Thiohalobacter thiocyanaticus: one gene and its partner. The protein of the gene in region 2 interacts with the protein of the main gene of each other region in a pairwise test. Links are inferred from orthologs where the notes say so. Each region holds a gene or a part of one and is shown on either strand. Other genes may lie near its edges. The genes, in order: rpe and eno.

The links.
Region 1: the proteins of eno (region 2) and rpe interact in binary tests that used the Escherichia coli proteins (3 or more experiments, as listed by UniProt). The link is inferred for Thiohalobacter thiocyanaticus from one-to-one orthologs.

The regions. Positions count from the first base shown.
Region 1 is NZ_AP018052.1:3,102,172-3,105,311, forward strand. Bases 268-3,090 are described here. They hold rpe (ribulose-phosphate 3-epimerase), read right to left. Parts: upstream 2,111-3,090; coding sequence 1,424-2,110; downstream 268-1,423. Other genes in these bases: trpE (anthranilate synthase component I), read right to left, coding at 268-438; CFK21_RS14365 (phosphoglycolate phosphatase), read right to left, coding at 562-1,239; CFK21_RS14375 (alpha/beta fold hydrolase), read left to right, coding at 2,252-3,055; CFK21_RS14380 (CopD family protein), read left to right, coding at 3,066-3,090. In the rest of the region: more of trpE, read right to left, coding at 1-267; more of CFK21_RS14380, read left to right, coding at 3,091-3,140. UniProt on the Escherichia coli protein: Catalyzes the reversible epimerization of D-ribulose 5-phosphate to D-xylulose 5-phosphate.
Region 2 is NZ_AP018052.1:2,153,433-2,156,716, forward strand. Bases 318-3,284 are described here. They hold eno (phosphopyruvate hydratase), read right to left. Parts: upstream 2,460-3,284; coding sequence 1,176-2,459; downstream 318-1,175. Other genes in these bases: ispD (2-C-methyl-D-erythritol 4-phosphate cytidylyltransferase), read right to left, coding at 318-762; ftsB (cell division protein FtsB), read right to left, coding at 867-1,160; kdsA (3-deoxy-8-phosphooctulonate synthase), read right to left, coding at 2,678-3,284. Outside these bases: ispF (2-C-methyl-D-erythritol 2,4-cyclodiphosphate synthase), read right to left, coding at 1-58; more of ispD, read right to left, coding at 55-317. UniProt on the Escherichia coli protein: Catalyzes the reversible conversion of 2-phosphoglycerate (2-PG) into phosphoenolpyruvate (PEP). It is essential for the degradation of carbohydrates via glycolysis.

The DNA of each region.
Region 1 (3,140 bases), 950 kb from region 2 along the record:
CACCTGCAGGGTATCGGGATTGGGGCATGCGGCCAGGCGCGGCTCGATATAGCGGATGGTGTCGTAGCCGAAATACCCGACCAGGCCGCCGGTGAAGCGCGGCAGGCCCTCTATCTCCGGGACCTGGAACTGCTGCTGGTAATCGGCGATCCAGGCCAGCGGGTCCTCCACAGTCTCGGTGGCGACCGCCTCCCCGTCCTGCCAGGTGGTGATCTCGTGGCCACTGATGCGGATCACCCTGGAACAGGGCAGCCCGATGATGGAGTAGCGGCCCCATTTCTCGCCGCCCTGCACGGACTCGAACAGATAGGAATAGGGCCCGTCGGCCAGTTTCAGGTAAGCACTTAGCGGCGTATCGAAATCGGCCAGGATTTCCCGGGCCAGCGGGATGCGGTTATAGCCCTCGCGGGCCAGCTCGCGGAAGCGGGCAATGTCCATCAGACACCTCAAGAGACGAATTCAACGGATACAGCGGTACGACTGACGTATTACTTACGCCATCGCCGGGGCTGATATGTCGAATCCGTCTGCATGGGTTGCGGTATTGTTATCGTCGTAAATCTAGGCCGCCTGCTCCAGCAGGCCGCGGATCTCGGTCAGGGCATCGATCACCGCGTCCGGACGGGCATCGCGGATATCGTTGCCGTGGTTGTAGCCGTAGCTCATGCACACGATCTGAAAGCCGGCGGCGCGCGACGCCTTCACGTCACTGACCGAATCGCCCACCATCATTGAATGCGTCGGCTGGACACCGAAGAATTCGGCGGCGTGCAGCAGCGGCGCCGGATCGGGCTTGCTCTGCGGCAGCGTATCACCGCTGACGATGATCGCAAAATAGTCCGCCACGCCCAGATCGCGCAGCAGCGGCTCGGTGAAACGGGCCGCCTTGTTGGTCACGCAGCCCAGCTTGTAGCCGGCGGCCTTGAGATAATCCAGGCCTTCGCGCACCCCCGGATACAGCACGCTGCGTTTGGAGGTGTTCTCGGCATACAGTTCCAGAAAGATCGGATAGGCGCGCTCGAACAGGGCCGCATCCGGCTCGCCCTCGAGTTGGCCGATCAGGGCACGGCGCACCAGCCGCTCCACCCCGTTGCCGACCCAGTTGCGCACCTTCGCCTCGCCGTGGGCCGGCATGTCGAGCTGTTGCATCATCGCGTCGACGCACCAGGCCAGGTCCGGGACGCTGTCCACCAGGGTGCCGTCCACGTCGATGAGGATCATGTCGGGTTTATTGATCATTGATTTGCTTGGTTTAGTGTTGCGGCATTAACGCAGAGGTCGCAGAGGCGCAGAGACGCAAAGTCATCGATACGCAAACAAACACTCTTTCAACAATGCAGACTCTCTGATTTTGAATATTTCTATCTCTGCGCCTTTGCGTCTCCGCGTCCTCTGCGTTCCTTCAACCCAGGCCAGATAACCCTCAGGCCTTGGCCAGTTCGTCGCGCATCTGCTTGACGATGCTGTCGTAGCGGTTCGGGTCGGAATCCTGGCCCTTGCCGAAGATGCCCGAGCCGGAAACGAAGGTGTCGGCGCCGGCGGCGGCGATCTCGCGGATGTTGTCCACCTTCACTCCGCCGTCGATCTCCAGCCGGATGTCGCGGCCGGAGGCGTCGATCAGCTTGCGCGCCTCGCGCAGCTTGTCCATCGCACTGGGGATGAAGCTCTGACCACCGAAGCCGGGGTTGACCGACATCAGCAGGACCATGTCGACCTTGTCGATGACGTATTTGAGGTAATCCAGCGGCGTGGCCGGGTTGAACACCAGGCCGGCCTTGCAGCCCTCGGCCTTGATCAGCTGCAGGGTGCGGTCGACGTGATCGGAGGCCTCCGGGTGGAAGGTGATGTAGGTGGCACCGGCAGCGGCGAAGTCAGGCACGATGCGATCGACCGGCTTGACCATCAGATGCACGTCGATGGGCGCGGTCACGCCGTGCTTGCGCAGGGCCTCGCAGACCAGCGGGCCGATGGTCAGGTTGGGCACATAGTGATTGTCCATGACATCGAAGTGCACGATGTCGGTACCGGACTTGAGCACATTGTCCACTTCCTCGCCCAGCCGGGCGAAGTCCGCCGACAGGATGGACGGTGCGATCATGTAATCTGCCATGGTGTTCGATCCCCTGATTCTGGTTGCAGGCAACTCGCGCTAGCGAATAAAGTTGCGCACTGTACCTCAATATCGGCGGATTTTCAGCCTTTGCCACGCAAATCAACCGGGTATAGCCCCCGAAGACTGTCGGAGCGCGGGATGAAACATTTCAAGGGCTTGTTTTTTCTGGCCTGCAGCCTGCTGCTGGCGGCCCCGGCCGGCTTCGCCGCCGGCGACCGCGCCAAGGAGCAGCGCTGGGCCGACCAGATCGTGGACATGCTGATCGACGGCGAGGCGGTATGGCTGGGCCCGGACGACGCCCGGTTCCTGGCCATCCACACCCCGGACCTGACCGGCGCGCCGAAGGGCGCGGTGATCCTGGTCCATGGCATGGGCGCCCATCCCGACTGGCAGGAAGTGATCCAGCCCCTGCGGGTGCAGCTGCCGGAGCATGGCTGGGCCACCCTGTCGGTGCAGATGCCGGTCCTGCCCAATGACGCCGCTCCGGCCGACTATGCCCCGCTGGTGCCGGAGGCCGCGCCGCGGCTGCGCAGCGCCCTGGACTGGCTGCAAGGCCGCAGCAACGGCCCGGTCTTCATTGTCGCCCACAGCCTGGGGGCCATCATGGCCGCCGCCGCCCTGGCCGGTGACACTGGCCCGGAGGCGGACGGGCTGGTCCTGATCGGCATGGGCGGCAGCAGCGAGGATCCGCACCTGAACAGCGCCGCCCATCTGGAACAGATCACCCTGCCGGTACTGGACCTGTTCGGCAGTCGTGACCTGGACAGCGTGCTGGCCGGCCGCGAGGCCCGCGCCCGCGCCGCCCGCCGGGCCGGCAACGACGCCTATCGCCAGGTCGAGGTCACCGGCGCCAACCATTTCTTCACCGGCCTGGAAGCGGTCCTGGTGCGCCGGGTGCGCGGCTGGCTCGAATCCACCTCCGACAATCTCGAACAGGAATAAGGAGTAATCCATGACTCTGATGCCCGTACTGATCAGCCTGCACCTGCTCGCCGCGGTGGTGTGGATCGGCGGCATGTTCTTCGCC
Region 2 (3,284 bases):
GCACCAGCCGGCCGCCCGGCTTGAAGGCATGGGCATCGAAGCCCTGTCCGATTCTCATAACCGCTCCTGCTGTTGCAGATAAAATCCGGCCAGGGCCAGGTCCTCGGGCCGGGTGATCTTCAGGTTGTCGGCGTGGCCCTCGACCAGTTTCGGTTTCAGGCCAAGGTGTTCGACGGCGAAGGCCTCGTCGGTCACGGGCCGGGCGTCGTCGCGGGCGCGGACCAGGGCCTCGTGCAGGGTCTGCAGCCGGAACATCTGCGGGGTGAGCGCGTGCCAGATGACACTGCGATCGAGGGTGGCGACCACGCGGCCCTGGTCGTCGGCCTCCTTCATGGTGTCGCGGGTGGGCACGGCCAGCAGGCCGCCGACCTCGTCCTCAGTCAGGGTATCCATGAGATTTGCAATATCCTCGCGCCGCAGGCAGGGCCGGGCGGCGTCGTGGACCAGCACCCAGTCGTCGGGGTGCGCCTGCGTGAGCAGGTTGAGAATGCCACTGAGGACGGAGTCGCTGCGTTCGGCGCCGCCCGGCGCCTCGATGAGGGGACGCGGAGCCGAATACCGCAGTGTCTTCCAGTAGGGATCGTCGACAGCATGGACAACGCAGACGGCCTGGATGCGCGGCTCCTCGTAGAGGGCATCCAGGGTGTGTTCAAGCACCGTCTGGCGCCCGAGCGGCAGGTACTGCTTGGGCACCTCGGCGCCCATGCGGCGGCCGATGCCGGCGGCGGGGACGACGGCCCAGTAGCGTTGGCTGTGTGACATAAGCAGGTGTCCAGGTCCCGTAGGTCGGATCAGCCCGTCAGGGCGTAATCCGACACCCGTAGGCAGCCCTGTCGGGTTACGCTGCGCTAACCCGACCTACAGAGCTAATCATCCGTTTCTTTCCTGTCGGACTCGATGACCTGATAGAAGGTCTCGCCGTCGCGGATCATGCCCAGTTCACTGCGGGCACGCTCCTCGACCGCTTCAAGTCCCTGCTTGAGGTCCTGCACCTCGGCGTCCAGGGCGCGGTTGCGCTCGCGCAGTTCCTCGTTCTCGGCCCCCTGTTCCGCGACCGCGCCCTTGAGGTGCCAGACCTCGGCCAGGCTGCCCTCCCCCACCCACAGCTTGTACTGCAGGCCGAGGAAGATCAGGCCGAGGATCAGCAGCAACCAGCGCATCAGCGCGGTGCCCACCTATCCCAGCTGCTTGAAGGCACTGCGCCCGGCATAGCTGGCCAGGGTCTGGAGCTGGTCCTCGATGCGCATCAGCCGGTTGTACTTGGCCACCCGGTCGGAGCGCGACAGCGAACCGGTCTTGATCTGGGTGGAGGCGGTGCCCACGGCGATGTCGGCAATGCTCACGTCCTCGGTCTCGCCGGAACGATGGGAGACCACTGAGCTGTAACCGGCCCTGGCGGCCAGTTCGATCGCCTCTAGGGTCTCGCTCAGGGTGCCGATCTGGTTGACCTTGATCAGGATGGAGTTGGCGATGTCCTTGTCGATACCTTCCTGCAGGATCTTCGGGTTGGTGACGAACAGGTCGTCGCCGACCAGCTGCACCTTCTCGCCCAGCCTCTCGGTCAGCGCCTTCCAGCCGTCCCAGTCGTCCTCGGCCATGCCGTCCTCGATGCTGATGATCGGGTACTTGTCGCACCAGTCGGCCAGATACTCGACGAACTCGGCCGAACTGAAGCTCCTGCCTTCGGATTCCAGTACGTATTTGCCGTCTTTGTAAAACTCACTGCTGGCCGCGTCCAAGCCGAGGAATATCTCCTCGCCGGCGGCGAAACCGGCCTTCTCGATCGCCTCCAGGATCACCTCGATGGCGGCCTCGTTGGAGGGCAGGTCCGGAGCGAAGCCGCCCTCGTCGCCGACCGTGGTGGCAAGACCGCGCCCGGCCAGCACGGCCTTGAGCGCATGGAAGACCTCGGCGCCGTAGCGCACCGCCTCGCGGAAGGTGGCCGCGCCCACCGGCAGGATCATGAACTCCTGCATGTCCACGCTGTTGCTGGCATGCGCCCCGCCATTGAGGATGTTCATCATGGGCACCGGCAGGGTGAAGGGGCCCTTGCCGCCCAGCAGCCGGTACAGCGGCTGATCGGTCTCGCGCGCGCGGGCCTGGGCATTGGCCAGCGATACCGCCAGGATGGCGTTGGCGCCCAGGCGCGACTTGTTCTCGCTGCCATCGAGCTCGATCAGCTTCTCATCGATCTGCTTCTGGGCCTTCGCGTCCATGCCGAGCAGGGCCTCGCGGATCTCGGTGTTGACGTTCTCCACGGCCTGCAGCACGCCCTTGCCGTTGTAGCGGTGCTTGTCGCCGTCGCGCAACTCCACCGCCTCGCGGCTGCCGGTGGAGGCCCCGGAAGGCACGGCAGCGCGGCCCACGGCACCGGATTCCAGCAGCACGTCGGCCTCGACGGTGGGGTTGCCGCGCGAATCCAGGATCTCGCGCGCGCGGACATTATTAATCTGAGACATCTTTTCTCCAGATTTCTTCTAGTTACGATTTAAACTTAAAGTCGATTACCCGGCATGAATGGCGCCAATTCTAGCGCACTCGGGAGGGTTTGTCGTGGCGGGTTCGGGTGTCCGCTGTGCCGGCATGCAGGTCGGGTTAGCGTAGCGTAACCCGACAGGAACGCGGCAATAACGTCGGGTTACGCCCTGTCGGGCTAACCCGACCTACAAGGATGCACCTACATCAACTCCGCCTCGGCAAACCCCCGCTCCTTCACCGCCGCGTCGATGACCTTCAGCGTGGCCAGCAGATTTTCCATGCTGCCCAGCGGCCAGGCATTGGGGCCGTCGGACAGGGCCTCGGCCGGATTGGGATGGGTCTCCATGAACAGACCGGAGACGCCGGCGGCCACGGCGGCGCGCGCCAGCACCGGGACGAACTCGCGCTGGCCGCCGGAGCTGGTGCCCTGCCCGCCCGGCTGCTGCACCGAGTGGGTGGCGTCGAACACCACCGGGGCGCCGGTCGCGCGCATGATGGCAAGCCCGCGCATGTCCGAGATCAGGGTGTTGTAGCCGAAGGACACGCCGCGCTCGCACACCATGATCTGGTCGTTGCCGACCTCGCGCGCCTTGTCGACCACGTTCTGCATGTCCCAGGGGGCGAGGAACTGGCCTTTCTTGATATTCACCGGCCGGCCCTGGCGGGCGACATTCTGGATGAAGTTGGTCTGCCGGCAGAGGAAGGCCGGGGTCTGCAGCACATCGACCACGCTGGCGACCTCTTCCAGCGGCGTGTCCTCGTGCACGTCGGTCAGTACCGGCACGCCGATTTCATCCTTCACCTGC